4 regions of the Nocardia sp. NPDC004711 genome follow, and region 3 is predicted to be linked to each of the others. Evidence: riboswitches for the same ligand, from Rfam matches in the RefSeq annotation. Region 3 holds a riboswitch; each other region holds the start of a gene.
The links. Region 3 has a riboswitch for magnesium ahead of ACWEKS_RS16350 (MgtC/SapB family protein). Riboswitches for the same ligand answer to the same signal wherever they lie in the genome.
Positions count from the first base shown of each region.

Region 1: linked by a shared signal. The riboswitch ahead of ACWEKS_RS22255 (NRAMP family divalent metal transporter) and the one ahead of ACWEKS_RS16350 (MgtC/SapB family protein) in region 3 are both predicted to bind magnesium.
Region 2: linked by a shared signal. The riboswitch ahead of ACWEKS_RS14215 (hypothetical protein) and the one ahead of ACWEKS_RS16350 (MgtC/SapB family protein) in region 3 are both predicted to bind magnesium.
Region 4: linked by a shared signal. The riboswitch ahead of ACWEKS_RS06760 (hypothetical protein) and the one ahead of ACWEKS_RS16350 (MgtC/SapB family protein) in region 3 are both predicted to bind magnesium.

Region 1 covers NZ_JBSGCB010000021.1:44,042-48,749, forward strand. The annotation lists gene ACWEKS_RS22245 (LysR family transcriptional regulator) at 1-719, shown strand, start outside; gene ACWEKS_RS22250 (hypothetical protein) at 960-1,235, shown strand; gene ACWEKS_RS22255 (NRAMP family divalent metal transporter) at 1,410-3,182, opposite strand; M-box (ykoK) riboswitch at 3,524-3,702, opposite strand; gene ACWEKS_RS22260 (DUF6636 domain-containing protein) at 3,889-4,314, shown strand; gene ACWEKS_RS22265 (molybdopterin-dependent oxidoreductase) at 4,321-4,708, opposite strand, start outside.
Region 2 covers NZ_JBSGCB010000012.1:108,550-113,257, reverse strand. The annotation lists gene ACWEKS_RS14225 (AfsR/SARP family transcriptional regulator) at 1-658, shown strand, start outside; gene ACWEKS_RS14220 (MFS transporter) at 743-1,981, shown strand; M-box (ykoK) riboswitch at 2,061-2,245, shown strand; gene ACWEKS_RS14215 (hypothetical protein) at 2,601-3,386, shown strand; gene ACWEKS_RS14210 (ABC transporter permease) at 3,423-4,708, shown strand, end outside.
Region 3 covers NZ_JBSGCB010000014.1:111,238-115,945, reverse strand. The annotation lists gene ACWEKS_RS16370 (helix-turn-helix transcriptional regulator) at 1-220, shown strand, start outside; gene ACWEKS_RS16365 (nitroreductase family deazaflavin-dependent oxidoreductase) at 363-803, shown strand; gene ACWEKS_RS16360 (glucose 1-dehydrogenase) at 927-1,691, shown strand; gene ACWEKS_RS16355 (AAA-associated domain-containing protein) at 1,693-2,316, opposite strand; gene ACWEKS_RS16350 (MgtC/SapB family protein) at 2,378-3,091, opposite strand; M-box (ykoK) riboswitch at 3,293-3,468, opposite strand; gene ACWEKS_RS16345 (MFS transporter) at 3,541-4,708, opposite strand, start outside.
Region 4 covers NZ_JBSGCB010000005.1:186,087-190,794, reverse strand. The annotation lists gene ACWEKS_RS06765 (magnesium transporter MgtE N-terminal domain-containing protein) at 1-953, opposite strand, end outside; M-box (ykoK) riboswitch at 1,058-1,238, shown strand; gene ACWEKS_RS06760 (hypothetical protein) at 1,519-1,935, shown strand; gene ACWEKS_RS06755 (DUF3558 family protein) at 2,033-2,545, opposite strand; gene ACWEKS_RS06750 (DUF3558 family protein) at 2,545-3,069, opposite strand; gene ACWEKS_RS06745 (DNA polymerase domain-containing protein) at 3,371-4,333, opposite strand; gene ACWEKS_RS06740 (glycosyltransferase 87 family protein) at 4,439-4,708, opposite strand, start outside.

The DNA of each region.
Region 1 (4,708 bases), on a different contig from region 3:
CGACGGCGGCGGGCTCGCTCATCGCCGAATGGGCGCGCACTGTCGTGGATGCGGCCGCCCGGCTGGACGCCGGGATCGACAGCCTGCGCGCGCAGCGGGATTCGCGGCTGCGGGTGGCGGCCAGCCAGACCGTCGCGGAGTACCTGTTCCCGAAGTGGCTGGTGGGCCTGCGCGCCCGGATGCCGGACACCTCCATCGCCCTGGAATCGGGCAATTCGGCAGAGGTTGCCAAGGCGGTGCTCGAGGGCCGGGCCGGAATCGGGTTCGTGGAGAGCCCGCGCCTGCCGACCGAACTGGAAAGCCATGTGGTGGGCCGGGATCGGCTGGTCGTGGTGGTCGCGCCCGGTCACCCCTGGGCCCGCCGGGCCGAGATCGACGCGGCCGAACTGGCGCGCAGCCCGCTCATCTATCGCGAACCCGGATCGGGCACCCGGAACTCCTTCGAGCGTGCCATGACCGCCGGAATGCCGGGCTGGGAGCCGAATGTCGCGCTGGAGCTGTCCTCGACCACTGCGATCAAGACCGCCGTCGCCGACGGCATCGCGCCGGCCGTGCTGAGTTCCCTGGCGGTGGCCACCGAACTGGCCGAGGGGATCCTGATGTCGCCCACGGTGACCGGTCTGGATCTGGAAAGACAGCTGCGTGCGGTATGGCCGATCGGACAGAAGCCGACCGGTCCGGCGCGCGATTTGTATGCCATTGCGTGCCGCCCACTCTGAATCGCCCGCGGGAGTCTTCGGGGGAGTTGCGCGCCATTCCGGGGGGGGTTTTGTCCGAAGTGTTGACAGAGTGACGCCCATCACCATAGTGTTCCGGCGCAGGCCCACCGAATTTCCGAAGGGCCGTCGCTGCCTGCACATTCCTCTCGCCATTACAATGTCTTCGCTGAATTCGCAGCCCGAAGACACAAGTGCGCCAACGCCTCCCCGTGGGCGTTATCAAAGGGTTATGGTCACGGCATGGTGCGAACCGCCGCCGCTACCGCAGACCCGGATGAGCCACACATTCCGGCCACTGCTTCGCGGCCAAAGCTAGAGGTTGTTCCCGAATCGCCTGACCCCGAAGCGCCACAGCCCCACTCCTTCGGCGCACACGTCCTGAGCCCGGCCGATATCGCGCGACTCCCGTCCTCGGCCCGGCACCGCATCGCAGCCTTCATCCACCTGCAGGTGGCAACCCTGGAGGAGTGGCCAGAGCCGGTTCTGCCCCCCATTCCCGATCTCGACAATCTCTGACGGTCGTGCACCCCGGGTATTCCCCGAACCGGATTCGTCCAAACCTGTGTGGTGCCGTCCGATTTCATCCCGCACACTGCTGAGCTTCATCGAAAACGTGAGCTTCATCGAAAACGGCCGCAGCCCAAGCACATCGGTGACGATGTCCAGGAACTGCGGCCGCGCCGTGGTTGATCAGCCGCCGATGGACTGGAAGATCTTGACGCCCACCAGGATCACCGCGAGCAGCAGGTAGCCGCGCAGGGCGAACATGCCCACCGTGCGCGCCGTGGAGAACGCCGGTCGCGCCAGGGTGTCGAGCGCGGGGGTGCGCCAGGTGTCGCGGTCCGCCTCCAGAATGGCCTTGCGTTCGGCCTTGGTGAGGCGAGTGGAGTCCAGCTCCTCCACCTGATCCGGATCCAGTCCGCCGAGCTCGGCCGCGGTCCGCTCGGCCCGGCGACGCCGGCCGCGCTGCCAGGCGATGAGCATGCCCGCCCCGCCCAGGACGCCGACCAGCGCGCCCGCGCCGAAGCCGATTTCGAGGGTCGTGGTGGTCAGGTCCGGGAAGAAGGTGGCCGCGGTCAGCGCGAGCGACAGCAGCACCAGCGACCAGACGATGACCCCGGCGACAATGTTCTGCCTGACCGTGTTCACCCACGGGCCGAGCACGGCCTTGTCATTGCAGAGCAGGACCAGGAACACCGTCGCCGAGGGCAGCAGCACCCCGGCCAGCGCCTGCACCCCCTGGGTCAGCAGGCCCAGCACGTGATCGGGGCTGAACGACACCGCGGCGGCGACGCCGAGCAGCGCCGCGTATCCGAGATAGAAGGCCGGCGCCTCGGAGACCTTCCAGTGCAGCGAGTGCCGCCGGCCCAGGGTGTCGCCGAGGGCGTAGGTGGTGGCCAGGCCGACGGCATTGGCGCCGATGAGCGAGGCGTCCAGCAGCAGGATGGCGAAGAGCGCGCCGGCGGTGGTGCCCACGTGGTCGTGCAGCGCGTGGGCGACGGCCCCGGCATCGGTGAAGCTGCCGGCCGCGGCCGTGCCCGCGAGGCCGAAGGTGGTCGCCGCCATGATGGCGACCGCGCCGACCATGACCACGACGATGCCGATCCACAGGTCGATGCGCTCGTAGCGGATCCAGCGGGGAGTGATGCGCTTGTCGACGATATTGGACTGCTGGAAGAACAGCTGCCACGGCGCGACCGTGGTGCCCACGATGGACACGATCAGCAGTAGCAGCGTCGAGTTCAGCCCGCCCGGGAAGGACGGCAGGAATCCGTGCGCGACCTGGGATGCCTTGGGGTGCACCAGGAATGCCAGCGGGAACATGACGATGTTCAGCGCGATCAGTCCGAACAGGAACCGCTCCCAGCGCCGGAACGAACCGCCGGCCACCATGGCGAACAGCGCGACCGCGGCCAGCGGCACGGCGACGCCCTTGGGCAGCCCGAAGTAGTTGAGCGCCATGGAGACACCGATGAACTCGGTGACGATGGTGAGCGCGTTCACGATGAACAGGTCGCCGACGCTGAACGCGCCCCAGAACTTGCCGAAGCGGTCGAAGATCAAGCGCGCGTGGCCGACTCCGGCGACCGCGCCGAGACGGACCACCATCTCCTGGTTCACGTAGAGCACCGGGATCAGCAGCACCAGGGTCCAGACCAGCGCCATGCCGTAGTTCTGTCCGGCCTGCGCGTAGGTGGCCACGCCACCGGCATCGTTGTCGCCGACCATGACGATCAGGCCGGGCCCGATAATGGCCAGCAGCATGCGGAAACGCTGGCGGCGGGAACGGCCTTCGAGGGTGTCGTGCCGGCCGATGGAGCCGAGCGCGCCGACGATATCGCCGACGTGCGCGCTGTCCATGACGGCGCCGGTGGGATGGACGTCGGCGGCGGGCCGGCCGGCTGCGGCGGGCACGGCGACGGTGGAGGTGCGGCGGCTGGAGCCGTTCGCGAAGAAGGCCATGGCCTGTCCCTCGCTTTCGATCATCAGGTGTGCGGGCGTGCGGAATACGCCCGGCCGCCGAGCGAGTTCGGGCACGGATCGACCGGCCCGGGGCACGCGCGGGCTACCGACCGGCGGTGGAACGCCGGGCACGCCTGTGCGGGAAACGGGTCAGCCGGTGACCGGAATGCGGCAAGCCGGGGACGTCTGAAGAGTGAAATCCGTACTCGGATACGGACTATCGCCGGAACTCATTGTTCGTCCCTCACCTCCTTGCCGCCGGGACGTACGTGGACGTCACTACATCGGGTGTCGCATCGCGCACAGCAGGAGGGATCTGGGCTTCGCGCGACGGCGCGGACCCTGCACCCCTCTCGTCAGAGCTTCGGCACTGCACGACGTATCCGGGGGCTCGCGACCCGGGAAGCCACTTCGGATCACCCCTTAATCCGGGGTGATCTGTCCTAACCCTGGGCGTCTCTCGACGTCGTCGGATCAGTGGCCTGTGTTCGTACAGGAGCCTCGCCTAGCGAGGTGCTGACTGGGCAATGGTGAGCCCGGTCGTTCCGCTTGTCAAATCCGGGCCGGTCGGTTCCTCGTAATCTCTTGTGCCCCAACCGATCCGGCCATGGCAACTCCGTGGCAAACCTTCATGGCCACCCGGTCCGTTATCGCATCCGGCGGTGGCGACGATCAACCGGTAAACCTGCCGAACCGGGGAGTCGACATGCAATTTCCGATCCGTGTCCTGACCGCGGCCGCCGCCCTGATCGCCGTGTCCACGCTGGGCCCGGCGATCGCCCAGGCGGCACCGCCCGACTTCGTGCAGTTCCGCACGCCGTCGGGAAACATCGGCTGCCTCGTCTCCGCGACCACCGCGGCCTGCGAGATCTCCCAGCACGACTACGCCACCCCGCCCCGGCCGGAGAACTGCCACCTCCAGTACGGCGACCGCTTGGTCCTGGAGAGCACCGGCGTCGTCGACTTCCACTGCCACGGCGACCGTCTGGTCGAATCCACCGCGGCGGTCCTCGACTACGGGACGAACGTCACCGTCGGCGGCCTCACCTGCCTGAGCACCACCGACTACGTCGAATGCGCCGGGGCGGGCCACGGCTTCCGCCTCTCCCGCCAGGCCTACACCATCGACTGACGGGCCCTACGGCTTTCGATAGTCGGTGAGCAGGGCCAATTCGGCGCAGCTGGGCGTGGCCGCGCGGACCGGGAGGCGGGTCCGCCGATGGTGCAGGGCCTGCCAGACGCGGTCCCGGGTGAGCGGCAGGTCCGTGAAGCGGATGCCGGTGGCGTCGCGGAGGGCATTGGCCAGGGCGGGGGCCACCGGGTTGAAGGGGTTCTCGCTCATGGACTTCGCGCCCAGCGGGCCGATCTCGTCCGAGGTACGCATGAAGGTGACCTCGGTGCGGGGCACATCGGCGAAGGCGGGCAGACGGTAGCGGCGGAAGGCCACGGTGGTGACCGCGCCGTGCTCGTCGAGGCGGACATTCTCGAACAGGGTCGCGCCGAGCGCCTGGGCGACACCGCCTTCC
Region 2 (4,708 bases), on a different contig from region 3:
CGAGGAGGTCGTGGGCGTGCTGCGCCGCGCCGCGCAGTTGCATCTGCGGGAGAACGATGTGGATGGCGGCGCCGCCTACCTGGCGTCCGCCCGGAGGTGGGTGGATACCCAGGTGCCCGATGGAACGGCGCAGTGGCTCCGCATTGCCGAGGCCGATCTGGCACTGCGGCAAGGCGAACCGGGCACGGCGATCGAGCTGTACGGTCGATTGTTCGGCGACGACGGTCCGCTGCGCGGTGCGGACCGCAGTCCGGCCGCGGCCTTGGCCGCCGACGAGATCCTGGGGCGCACACACTACGCGATCGCACTGGTGAAAACGCGCCGAATCGGCGCTGCGACAAGGCAACTCGTGATCGCCCGCGATCTCGCCGCCGCCGCACCACGACTGTTCCCCGTCGTCGCCGTCGGCTATGCGCTGGCCGCCCTGGCCATCGGCGCACCCGAACCGGCCGCGCGCCTGCTGGGAGCCATCGACCAGGTGACCGGTCGCATCACGAACGGCAATCCCGGCCCCGACGTACGGCAGGCGTGCACCCTCGCCCGGAAAGCGCTGGGGCAGCGCCGATTCCTCTCCGCCCTGAACGAAGGGCGGCGCACCCCCTGCGACCAGGCCGACGTCCTCTTCGCGCAGGCCCTGTACCAGCGCGCTGTCAGCTGACGCCAGCGTCGCATCAGCGCCGCCCGGAAGTGTTGCGAACATGGCGAACACCACCTCCTCCTCCGACACGAGCAGGTGGAAGTAATGGCAGCCCCCATCGCTTCCACCCACGAATCCACCGGCGCCGGAACCCCGATCCGCAATTGGCTCGCCGTCGTGGCGGTATCCACCGCCACCTTCGCGATGGTCACCGTAGAGGCCATGCCGGTCGGCCTGCTCACCCCCATCGGTCACACCTTCGACATCTCTCCCGGCGCGGTCGCATTGACGATCACGCTGCCTGGACTCATGGCCGCCGCGGCCGCGACCACCCTGCCCGTCACGATCGGAAGATCGGACCGGCGTACGGTCCTGATCGGGCTGATCGGGCTGATGCTGGCCGCGACAGTGGTCTCGGCGCTGGCACCGGACTTCGCGATCCTGCTCGCCGCACGTGCCGTCGCCGGCATCGCCATCGGCGGCTTCTGGGCCCTGGCCGCCTCGTGCGCGGTCAGACTGGTTCCCGCGCACCATATTCCACGAGCGATATCGCTCGCGTTCGGCGGTGCGACAGCGGCCAACGTGCTGGGCGTGCCGGCCGCGACGCTGATCGGCAATCTGAGCGGCTGGCGCGTCGCCTTCGCCGCACTGGCCGGATTCGGCGCGGTGGTCGCCCTCGCGCTGCGGCTGCTGCTGCCGCCCCTGCCTGCCACCGAGGTGGTCCGCCCCCGCGCCCTGGCGCGGCAGTTGCGCACACCGGCCGTCCGCGCCGGCGTCATCGCCACCTTCCTTCTGGTGGGCGGGCATTGGGCGGCATTCACTTTCGTCCGGCCCATGCTGCAGGACATCTCCGGTCTGGGCGCCGGGGCAATCGGGCCCGCACAGCTGGCCTTCGGCTTGGCGGGCGTGGCCGGAACCTTCGCGGGCGGCGCCGCCGCCGGCCGCGACCCGCGGCGCGCCCTGGTCGCCGCCGCCGCCCTGCTGGCAGTGACACTCGCACTCTTCCCGCTCATCGCGACCACACCGGTCAGCGGCATCGTGGCACTGCTGGTGTGGGGCACGGCATTCGGCGCGATTCCGGTCGGCGTGCAGACCTGGATCCTGCAGGCCGCCCCCGACCATCCCGAGGCCGCGACCGCCCTGAATACCGCCATGTACAACCTGGCCGTCGCCCTCGGTGCGCTCACCGGCGGCGTGATCGTCAGCTGCACATCGGTGACCGGCGTCCTCGTCACGGGCGCGTTGCTCGGCGTGACCGCCATCGCCGCGGTCATGATCGGCGGGCGGCAGCTGACGCGGCGTGCCGGTGCCCTATCAGCGGCGTCGGCCACAGTCGAAGAATGAGAATGGTGATCGTCGGAGCCACCGGACCGCCGAATCCGGCGCCGTTTTGACTTTTAACGAGTCTTTAACTAGGTTCCCTGTTGCACCTCGATAGGCGAGGCTCCTGCACGAACACAGGCCACTGATCTGACGACGTCGAGAGACGCCCAAGGTTAGGACAGATTTCTCCGGATCAAGGGGTAATCCAAAGTGGCTTTCCGATTCGGAACACTCCGGTTCGGAACACGTCGTGCAGTGCCAAAACTCTGACGAGAGGGGTGTGCGTCCGCCCCGAGAGTTCCGGGCGACCTCCCCCGTGCGTTGACGAATCGCGTTCTACCAGTGAGGAGGTCGGGTAGCACGATGGCACCCGATGATGACCCGGGATCTCCGGGTCGGCCCCTCCGCCTCGGTCCGGGCCGCTAGCCACCACACCAACACCGCGTCGATATCTCGACGCACGCAATTCTCCGATATCACGATGCCGCCCGCGCGGCACCGGACTATTCGCATGCACATTTTACGAATGAATTCGGAGATTCGCATATGTATCCGACCCGTCGGCACCACCGTGCCCGACGGTATTCGATGCTGCCCGGAATCCGATGCGGGCAGCAGTATCCCGAGGGGAAACATCCCGATGAGAATTCGCTTGCTCGCATTCGCCACCGCGGCGATGACCACCGCCGGACTGGTCGCCCCTGCCGCCGCTTCGGCCGCGGCACCCGGACCGGACGCCCGGCTCGCCGACGCTGTGACAGCTCAGGCCGTGTCCGGCGACGCCCGGATCGTGGACCGATCGGTGGTGCTGCGCACCGACCTCGGCACGCTCCGAACCACCACCGACCAGCTGCAGATCCTCGACCCGCAGGGCGTGGTGGTGGGGGCGATCCCGCTGACCATCACGAAGCAGGACACGACGTACCCGATCGACGCCCGCATCGACGGCGACAGCGCCACCCTCACTCCGCGCCCGGATCGGGCCCGACCGGTCAGCACCGAGGAACGACGCATCGCCGCGGAGCTGCACGCCGCCGCGGAGGCGCAAGCCGAAGGCCCTGCGGCACAGCCGATTGCCGATCCCGACAGCTTCGAGGATCGGATGAATACCGTCTTCCAGAATGTCAACAACGAGCTCACCGTGGCCCTGGCGGTGGGCACGCTGCTGGGTGCGGTCATCGGAGCGCCGCTGGGCTGCGTCCTGCTGGGCGCGGGCCAGGGTCTCGCGGTCGGCGCATTGACGTTGGGCACGTTGGCGATTCCGGGCGCCGTCACCGGCTGCCTGGAGGGCGCGGTGGCCGGGGCCGGGATAGGAGTCGTGGTTTTCAACCTGCTCGTCGGCGCACCGGCGGTGCTGGCCTCGGCCGTGCACGCCTTCAACGTCATGACCGCACCGCCCGCGGCCGCCGACGAATCGACCAACTGAGTTGCGACGACGCCGCTCGGAGCGAGGTGAACAGCAATGACTCTTGAATTGGCAATTCCGGACCGCCCCAAGATGACTCCCGAGGTGCCGCGGGCGCGCGGCCGGCTCCGGGCGGTGGACTACCTGATCATCGGCGCGGGCGTGCTGCTGATCCTGGTGGTGCTGCGGCTGTTTCGGGACATGTCGGTGCCCTGGACGCCGGATACGGGAACCGAGTCCGTATCAACCGATCCCGCGAACCTGCCCTATTACGCGGCCCGCACCACGCTGCGCATGTTCATCGGCCTGGTGGCGTCGATCCTCTTCACATTGATCGTCGGCCAGTGGGCGGCGCGCTCGCGGCGGGCCGAGAAGGTGTTCATCCCGGCGCTCGACGTGCTGCAGTCGGTGCCGGTGCTGGCCCTGGTCTCGATCACGGTCACCGCGTTCGTGGGCATGTTCCACGGCTCGTATCTGGGCGCGGAGGCGGCGTGCATCTTCGCCATCTTCACCGCGCAGGCCTGGAACATGACCTTCGCCTACTACCAGGCGTTGCGCAATATGCCCCGGGAGCTGGATGATGCGGCCCGCATGATGCGGCTCACCCGCTGGCAGCGGCTGTGGCAGCTGGAGGTGCCGACGGCCATGGTGCCGATGATCTGGAACGGCATGATGAGCTTCGGCGGCGCGTGGTTCATGCTCGCGGCCTCGGAGGTCATCACGGTATCCGGCCGGGACGAGGCGCTGCCCGGCATGGGTAGCTTCATCGCGGCGGCCACCTCCGAGGCCGAGGTCGGCAATCTCATTATGGGTGCGCTGGTCATGGTGCTCACCATCGTCATGGTGAACGTGGTGTTCTGGCGGCCGCTCACGGCGTGGTCGGAGCGATTCCGGGTGGAGCACACCGAAAGTGCGCAGGCCCCACGGAGTCTGGTGCTCGACCTGCTGCGGCACAGCACGGTGCCGGGCCGGCTGGCTCGGGTGCTACGGCCGGTCGGTGAGCGGGTCGATCGCCTCATGCGGGTCTTCGGGCGCAGCACCCGTTCCGCCTACGACGAGCGTGCGGGCAGCCGCATCGGCGATGTGCTCTTCTTCGGACTGCTCTTCGCCGCGCTCGCCTGGGGCACCTGGGCACTCGCCTCCTACTTCGACAGAACCGTGGGCCTGGCCGAATTCGGGCCGACCTCGCTGCTGGGGCTGGCCAGCCTCGGCCGCGTGATAGTGCTGCTGGTGGTCTCCACCATCGTGTGGGTGCCGGTCGGCGTGTGGATCGGGATGAATCCGCGCATCTGCCGGTTCGCTCAACCGGTGGTGCAGGTGCTGGCCAGTTTCCCGGCCCAGTT
Region 3 (4,708 bases):
ATTCGCGCGCCTGTGGTCGCGCCACGATGTCGGCCCGGCCCAGCAGGCGGTCAACGCGCTGGCACACCCCGAGGCCGGTGCGCTCCACTTCGAGGCCACCACCCTCACCCTCGCCGACCAATCCGACCGCCACCTGGTTCTCTACAACCCCCGCGCCGGCACCGACACCGCCGCTCGCCTCGACCAGCTCCACCGCCTCCGGCTGGCCTCGCCCGCCTGAGCTCGCCGGCACCGAATCGTGCTCGCGGGCCGCAACCCAGCAATGTTGACCCTGCTCACATTTCTGGTAATGTTTGCAGCGCTAACTCGACTCTAGTGGCTGTCGTAGAAGGCTTCGATCCATCAGGGACAAGGGACAGGCGTTGAACAAGTACGCACTGAAAGATAGCGGGGCCAAACTGATGAACCTCGCCCACCGGGTCGTCCTCACCGTCAGCGGGAACAAACTGCTGGCCAACCCGTTCGGGATGCCGGTGGTCGAATTGCACACGGTCGGGCGGAAGTCGGGGCTGCCGCGCTCGTGCTACCTGACCGCTCCGGTCCATGACGCCGGCCGGGTCGTGCTGGTCGCCTCGAAGGGCGGCGACGACCGGAATCCCGACTGGTACCGCAACCTCCAGGCGCACCCCGATGCCGAACTGGTGATCTACGGCCGACGGCGAAAAGTGCACGCACACACCGCAGATCACAGCGAGCGAGCCGAACTGTGGCCGCAGATCACCTCGGCATACCAGGGCTACGCGAACTACCAGGAGCGGACCACCCGCGAGATCCCGGTCGTCATCTGTGAACTGAGGGACTGACAACGGTCACCACCGGTGGCGCCCTCGCCGCGCCGGCGGGAGCCGTGCCCGGCAAGGTGGTGGTGGCACACCCACGATAACTGCGCACTGTTAACCCATCACGCGGCCCGGCAGGCTGAAGCCATGACACACAACGGGTTCCGGTTCCAGGACAAGGTCGCGCTCATCACCGGCGGCAGCAGCGGGATGGGGCTGGCCGCCGCGCGGCGGCTCGTCGCGGAGGGGGCGTGGGTGGTCGTGACCGGGCGGGACAAGGACCGGCTGGACACCGCGGTGGCCGAGCTGGGGGAGCGGGCGGTCGGGGCGGCCGGAGACGCCACCGAGCCCGAGGATCTCGCGGCGCTGGCGCGGGTGGTGTCCGAGCGGTTCGGGCGGCTGGATGTGGCGTTCGTGAATGCGGGAATCGGTGCGTTCCAACCTGTTTCGGCGGTCACCGGCGACGAGTTCGATCGGGTGGTGGGGATCAACTTCAAGGCCGCGTTCTTCACCGTGCAGCACATGCTGCCGCTGCTGGTCGACGGGGGTGCGATCGTCCTCAACGCCTCCTTCGCCCCGTATCGGGGCGCGCCCGGCGCCGCACTGTATTCGGCGACGAAGGCGGCGGTGCAGAATCTGACGCGGACGCTGGCGGCGGAGTTGGCGCCGCGCGGAATCCGGGTGAACTCGGTCAGCCCCGGCTACATCGACACCCCCGCCTACCGGGCCGAGGCCTCCGCCGACGCGCAGGCCACCGCGGGGTCACGGGTGGCGCTGGGGCGGGTCGGCGACAGCGACGAGGTGGCCGCCGCCGTCGCGTTCCTGGCCTCCGCGGACGCCTCCTACATCACCGGTCAGGACCTGCTCGTCGACGGCGGCCTCACCACGGTGATCCCGTCGGCGATGGTGTGACTCAGGACGCGCGCAGATCGGCGGCGGGATCGGCGGTGATGCGGCCGGAATCGGTGTCGTAGTCGTACAACTCGGCGTAGCGGCCCCAGTCGATGGCCAGCTCCAGCTGGCGGCGGGCGTCGTCGTCGGAGCAGCCGCGCCGCAGCAGATCGAGAATGAAATCGGCGCCCACCGTCTGATCGCTGCTGCCCACCAGCGCCGAGCAGATGGTGCGCACCAGCGGGGCACGCCGGCGGGCCTGCGCGGCGAAAATCGCCTTGCTGGACCGGATGTCGGCATTGGTGAAATTCGCCCCGACATTGGTCAGCATCACGTCACCGGACTCCACCAGCAGCAGACCCAGCAGCGCCGCCGCGTCGACCAGCGGCATGAGGTCGTCGACCTCGAAATTCAGCTCGTCGGCCACCACCGGCAGGTCGGCGCGGCCGTCGTTGCCGTACACCAGCTCCAGCAGACCCGCGATCCCGCCGACCGAGGCATCGGGCAGCGCCACCGCGAACGGCGTCAACGTATCCGCCGGGGCCGCAGCGACTTCGGTGTCACGGCCGGTGAGCAGACCGTAGATCTGATCGACCAGCGTCTCGAACCCCGGCGTGCGGCGGCTGCGCGGGCGCGGCTGCTCCACCGTGATCTCGGCGATTGCGCCGAAGCCACCCCGCGCGACGGATACGACCGCAACGCGGCGTTCACTCCTCGGCCTCCGCCCGCAGCGGCACCGTGCGCCACCCGACGCTGGTCACCGACGGCTCCAGGCTCAACCGGCTCACCGCGGCCTCCATCTGCCGGTCGTCGCGGCGGTCACCGGTCAACTCCGCCCGCACCTGCACCCGGCCCGGGGAGGTGTCGTGGCTCGAGATCGACACCAGCCGGAAATCGGTGCGCGTCAGCGACTGCACCAGCAGCGCCCGCACATGCGCCTCGTGCGCGTCGTCGGTGTCGGCGTGGAAGGCGTACAACGCCTCCTGGGCCTCGGCCTCGTCGACACCGGGGCGATCCACCGTGCGCGCCACCGTGCGCAGCGCGGTATTGACCACCACCACCGCCACCGTGCCCGCCACCGCGGTCGAATACATGCCCGCACCCGCGAGCGCACCCACCGCCGCCGCACACCACAGCGTCGCGGCGGTGTTCAGGCCGCGGATATTGAACCCGTCGCGCAGGATCACGCCCGCGCCCAGGAAGCCGATACCCGAAACGATCTGTGCCGCAACACGAGTCGGATCCGCCGAGGCACCGTTGAAGCCGTGCGCGGACAGCAGCACGAACAAGGTCGCCCCGGCGGCGACCAGCGAATTCGTGCGCAGTCCGGCCATCCGGGCCCGGAACTGACGCTCGAACCCGATCACCGCGCCCAACCCGACACCCGTGCCGAGCCGCAGCAGCATTTCCCACATGGTCATCTCGATCTCCCAGCGGATGACGGCGCACTCCGGACTCGGACGCTACCGGGGTACGGGTAGCGGCCGGAAGATTGCGGGAGTGACACCGAGTGAACGATTGGCTAACGGAACTCGATCCGGTCCATCGGGCACGACCACCACCTCCTCGACGCCACACGCACGCATGCCAGGGGAGTGGGACCGGCGCGACATCGCCGGTACGGGTACCACCCCTCGTAAGACCTTCAGCACTCCACGGCGTGAACCCGCCACGGGTGGCGGGAGCCGGTCGGGGCATCCCCTTAGCTCGGGGAAACCTGTCCTGATCCGGGGCGTCTCTCGACGTTCGGGATCGCCGGCCTGTATCCGTGAAGGAGCCTCAGCTAACGACGGCACCTTGCGACCAGAAGTAAACACCGGCCCGCCGCGATCGGCAACCCGACGTGAGCGCCGTCGCATTCGCGCACCCGCTAGCGGCGCGCCTCGACCGCGACCCGCGCCACCAGCCGCACCACACACAGCACCGCCACCACCGCCGCGAAGATCTGCACCGCAGCCAGCAAACCGGTCGCGCCCGCCAGCAGGCCGACGCCGATGACCGGGCCGCCGCTGCCGCAATAGGCCATCACGAAATAGGTCGACAGCACATCGGCGTGCCGATCGGCCGGCGCGGCCGCATTGATCGCGGTCAATCCCGACAGGAACACCAGGCCGTGACCGGCCCCGGCCAGCACTGTCGCGAACAACAGCAACGGCAGCGAGGAGACCGCCCCCGCGATCGCCAGCAGTACCAGACCCACCGCCAGCAGCGGGAACCCCGTGAAGTCCAGGGCCCGTTCGGGTTTGCCGTAACCCACCAGCTGCGCCACCGCCCACGCCGCGGGCAGCAGCGCGGCCGCCGCGCCCCCGACCACCAGATTCGCACTGCCCGACAGGGTCGCGGCATAGGTCGGGATCAGCGTGAGGAAGACGCCGACCACCGCGAAACCCAGGAACGCGCCCGTGCCCGCGGCCGCGAAGACCGCACCCATCCCGGCCGGGATACTCGGCCGCCGCGGCCGCCACCGGGTGACCGTCGCGGTCTCCGGCAGCGCCGCCACCGCCACCGCGGCCGGGACCAGCAGCGCCAGCTCCACCCCGAAAGGCGTCACATAGGGAGCCGGAAGATATTGCGCCAGAACAGCTCCCAGTAGCGGGCCCAGGCCCATGCCGCCGGCCGAGGCCACCGCCGACACCAGGGCCGCGCGGCGGCGATCACCGTGCGGTTCCAGCTCGGTCAGCGCGGCGGTGAGCGCACCCGAGGCCGCCCCGACCGCCAGCCCCTGCAGGATGCGGGCCGCGAACAACCAGACCACCGCGCCGGCCAGCGCGAAACCCAGCGTGCCCAGCGCCGCCAGCGCCAGCGCGGGCAGCAGAATCCGGCGCCGCCCCAGTGCATCCGAGGCCGGGCCGGCGATCAGCAGCGCGGGAATCAGCACCCCCATGTAGACCGCGAACACCAGCGTCATCACCAGCGGTGAGAACCCGAACCGATGCGCGTAGCCGTGATACAGCGGTGTGGCCACATTCGTGCCGGTCAACAGGATCAGCAGCGTGTAGGCGGTGCCCCAGAACCGCGTACCGCTCCCCGGCGGTGAA
Region 4 (4,708 bases), on a different contig from region 3:
GAAAGCGCCTGTGCCGCCGTAGCGTCCAGCGGACACGAGACGAAGTCGACGTTCATCAGCCCGCCGGCGCTGTCGGGATTGAACCCCATCAGCGTGACGACCTTGACGCGCTGCCCGGGCGGCATCAGGTCGAGCACCCGCCGGCGGCGCGATTGCTTGAGTTCGATGACGGAGTCGGCCGCGTCGTCGGCGCGCATGCGCCCGAGCAGCGCCGCGACTTCCGCATCGGACATATCGTTGAGCAGGCGGCTGGACTTGTCGGAGTCGAGCTCCTCGAATACATCCGCCTCCAGTTCAGGGTCGTCGTGCACTTGATCCAGGATCTCGTCCTGCTCGTGCTTGTCCGCGTCCTCCAGCAGGTCGGCGATCTCAGCGGGCTTGAGCCCGCGCAACCGGCTGCTGAGCCGCAGGGTCAGCGACTGCTCATGGCCGATCAGCGGCTCGAACGCCTTCCAATCCCGGGAGGCGTGACCGCCGCCGGACTTGATCAGCCCGAACAGGCGAGCCGGGCGGCGGGTGTCCAGTCGCGCCAGCACCCAGCCCGAATCGGAGTCGTCGGGCACGCCGACCCGATCGAGCTCGACATCGTAGGCGTGCACCAGCTCCACCGCCTCCACATCGATCAGCCGGTGACCCAGGATGTCCGCGCGCAGCAGCACCTCACCCGCACGCCGCTCGAAGGACCGCAGGTCGACCTTGTTGACCGAGAGAACGATGCGATCGGCTTCGAACAGCCGGATACGTTCGGCGGAGACGAACACATCGCGCCCGCCCATCCCGACGACCACGCCGATCACCGGCGGATAGGCGTCGCCACCCGGCAGGCGCACGATGAGGTCGTCCACGCGGCCGATGGGCTCCCCCGACGCGGCGATCACCGGCGCCTTCAGCAACTGCGACAGATGCACCGTCGCAACCGATTCCGGCTTCGACCATACTGTGGGTTCGGTCATATGCGCTCCTGACTCGGCGACCCGGAATTCCGGCGGCCACGGGCGAACATTGCATGTCCGAATTTGACGAATCAATCCTCTACTGCCAGACTTTGCGGCGTCAATCAGCACCTCGCTAGGCGAGGCTCCTGTACGAACACAGGCCACTGATCCGACGACGTCGAGAGACGCCCAGGGTTAGGACAGGTTTCCCCGGATTAAGGGGTCACCCGAAGTGGCTTCCCAACGTCATTGTCATTGGGGATACGTCGTACAGTGCCGAAGCTCTGACGAGAGGGGTGCTCGCCCTCCGGCCTGCTGCCGTGGCGACTCCTCGTGTGCACCCTGGTCAGCGCCCTCGTGCGCTCCGGCCGCAAGGAGGTGAGGACGACCCATGACCCCCGGCGATAGTCCGTATCCGAGTGATCCGTTCCACTCACCCGTTTGCGGGTGGAAACACGCCACACGACTCTGACCTTTCACCACACCACGCACGATGCGTATCCCCATGACGCGGCCGTGTAATACGTGCTGGCCTTTCCACCCTCATTCGAAATCATCCACCCAGAATTTCGGAGGTTCGCCAATGAGGAAAATCACCGCGTACACCCTGGCCGCCACCGTCCCCGCCCCTGCCCTGTCCGCGCCGGTGCCGAAGACCGTCGCGAGCCAGGCCGACCAGGATGCCGCGTTCGCCGCGGCGGTCAACCAGTTCGGTCTGGCCACCTCGATGGGCACCCTGATCGGCACCCTCATCGGCGGCGCGGCCGGTTGCGCCATCGGCGCCGCGGGCGGCGCCATCGCCGGCGTCACGGTCATGTCGGTGCCGACCGGCATCGCGGGCGGCCTCACGGGCGCCGCCATCGGCATTCCGCTGGGTGCGGCGGCCGGTCTGGTGCTGACCGGCGTGCCCGCCGCCATCGCGGTCGGCATCGGCCTGGCCCAGCGCCTGTCCGCGCCCGACTCCACCCCGGCTCCCGCCGGCGCGGCGCCTGCCGTCTAGCGGGCTAGTCCGATTGTTTCGGTGAAACCCGTTGCGGCGATGAGGGTCTCGCCCCTCACCGCCGCTGTCTTCTTGTCCGGCAGTAGGTTGGGAACGGTCACACACCGTCTACCGAGAGGGTGGCCTGCATGAGAGTCATGGCCCCCGCGCACGGGTCCGGTTGCGCCGCGTGGTCGCGGTTCTGGACCCACCAGGTGACGGTGCCGGTGTCGGAGGCGGTCACGGCGCAGGTGCTCGGATCCTTCGGGTCACGCCAGTACATGCCGCCGAAGTGCTTGATCACCAAACGCTCGACCTGATAACCGAATTGGTCAGCGATCTGGACCTCACGGCTCAGGGTGTCGTTCTCCAGCCAGGCGTAGGTGATGTCGACCGCACCGCCGTTCGGACTGGTGGCGGTCCAGTTGCAGATGGTGGGGGCGCTCTGCTGTCTGATGCCCGAGACGTGCAGGTTGCTCGCGATCTTCTGATCCTCCAGCGGGCCGCAGCCGGCCAGCAGGTTCGGGGCGTCGGCGGCGCGCACGGGCGATTCCTTCGGGCCCTGCGAGCACCCCGAGAGTGCGGCGATCAGTAAGGCCGCCAAGGCGATTCGCGTTCGAACCCGACGCATTACCCCTGCCCGGCCTTCGTCAGAGTGGACGCCGCCAGCTGTTCCAGTCCCTTGCAGGGCTCCTTGGCGGTCTCGGTAATCGCGGCCCGCTCCGACCAATCGATGAAATCGCTGTCCCCGAACGGAAGTGCCACCTCGCACGACTGCGGCCCCTGCCATTCGATGCCGGATTGCCCGCCCACCTGAACGTCGGACGGGCGCGCGTCGGTGATCTGAGTCCGCCGGTCCGCGAGCGGACTGCCCCGGAACCAGTGGAATACCACCGCGTAGTCACCGCCCGCGGGCCGCTGCCATGCACATCCCAGCGGATTCACCGCCACTCGCTGCAGCCCATTGAGCCCGGTCGCCTGGCCGACATCGGCATCGGCCACCCCGCCGCACAGTCCGATGGTGTTCGGCGCCGGCATCACCGCCGCCCTGGATGTGGTCGTCGCCGGGGCCGCCCGTTGATTCGACGAGCCGCCGCAGCCCGCGATCGCCGCCCCGATCAGGGCGATCCCCGCCACCGCGCCCGCCGCTCTCATCACGCCGACCAGCGTAGGCGAACCGCCCGAATCATGCGATCGGCGACGCGGCGGACGATTTGTGACTTTCCGATATTCGGCGACGCACCTGCCGCTCGCCTATTTCCGCGTGCCTTTCTCGAATGGATGCGGATTCATCCATGACTCTCGAACTCACCATTCCGGATCGTCCCGCGACGATCGTCTGGCCGGCCGAATTCGGGCCCACCGCCCTCATGGGCCTGGCCGGCCTGAGCCGGGTGCTCGTGCTGCCGGTGGTGTCCACCGCGGTATGGGTGCCGGTCGGCGTGCCTGGCCTGAGTCAGTTCTCCCGGCGGGCGCGGGCGCGGCGCTTGCCCTCGTGCATGGCCTGCACCCGCGCCACCGGGATGGTGTGCCCCTCGGCGATGAGATCGGCTGGGAGAGATTGGGGTTCGGGCATGGCCTCGGCCCAGGGATCGCGGTCGCCGAGCATCTTGGCCGCCGTGCGAATCGTGAAATCGTGCGGGTCGATGTCGGGCAGGTCCGCCCAGACGACCGGGAACGAGACGGTCGCGCCCGGGCGAATCCGCGGGCTGTAGACCGACACCACCGTCGCGCCGCCGGCGCGGGTCGAATCGAGAAAGACCTTGCCGCCCCGGTCTTCTCGAATGAACGCCGTGGTGGCGAGCTGCGGATCGAGCCGCTCGGCACGCGCGGCGATCGCCCGGGTCGCCGCCGCGGCATCCTCGAGATCGACGCCCGGCACCACCGGGACGAAGATGTGCACGCCCTTGGAGCCACTGGTTTTCACCGCGCCCGCCAGCCCGTCCGCCGCCAGCGCTTCCCGAATGAGCTGCGCGGCCCCGACCACCCGGGCGAAGGGCTGATCGGGCGCCGGGTCGATATCCAGCACGAGATGCGTTGGGCTGCCGGAATAGTCGGCGAGACCCGCCGCGTACAGCAGTGTCACGTGGTACTCCACCGCGCGCTGATTCCCGAACCACAGCAACGTCCGCACGTCATCGCAGAGCGCGTAGGACACCTCCCGTTTCGAGCTGCCCGCCCACAGCGTCACCCGCCGCACCCACTCCGGTGTGTACTTGGGCAGGTTCTTCTGCATGAACGGCTCCTGCCCCGGCCGCACCCGCACCACCGACAGCGGCCGCTCCCGCAATGACGGCACCATCCGCTCGCCGATCGCCTCCAGGTAGTCGATCAAATCGCCCTTGGTGGCCTCTGCCCCGTCGAACAAGGGACTGTCGAGACTGGAGAACTTCAGCCCGGCCCGCACGTCATCGCCCATCGGCCCACCATGCGCCACACCCGTACCGCCGTCAACCATCCCGGCCGTGGCAGCCGCGGCACATTACCGCGAGCTGATACCGGAAATGATGAAACAGGAAGGGGCCTAACGGACCAGCGCACCAACCGCATGGTTCTGGTCGACCGGCTGCACACGCCGGGTGCTGAGCAGGAACAGCGCCACCAGCAGCACGCTGAACCAGACGTAGGTGTTGCCGATCAGGTGCTGCCAAGGCGTCCAGTGCGATTCGCGATGTTCACCGTCCGGGAGCCAGTTCTGCGGGCCGATCACGAAGATCGCGGCCGTGATCGCGGTGACCAGGTACCAGCCCGCGGCACGGCGCCAGGGCAACCGGGTCGCGTATCCGAGCATCGC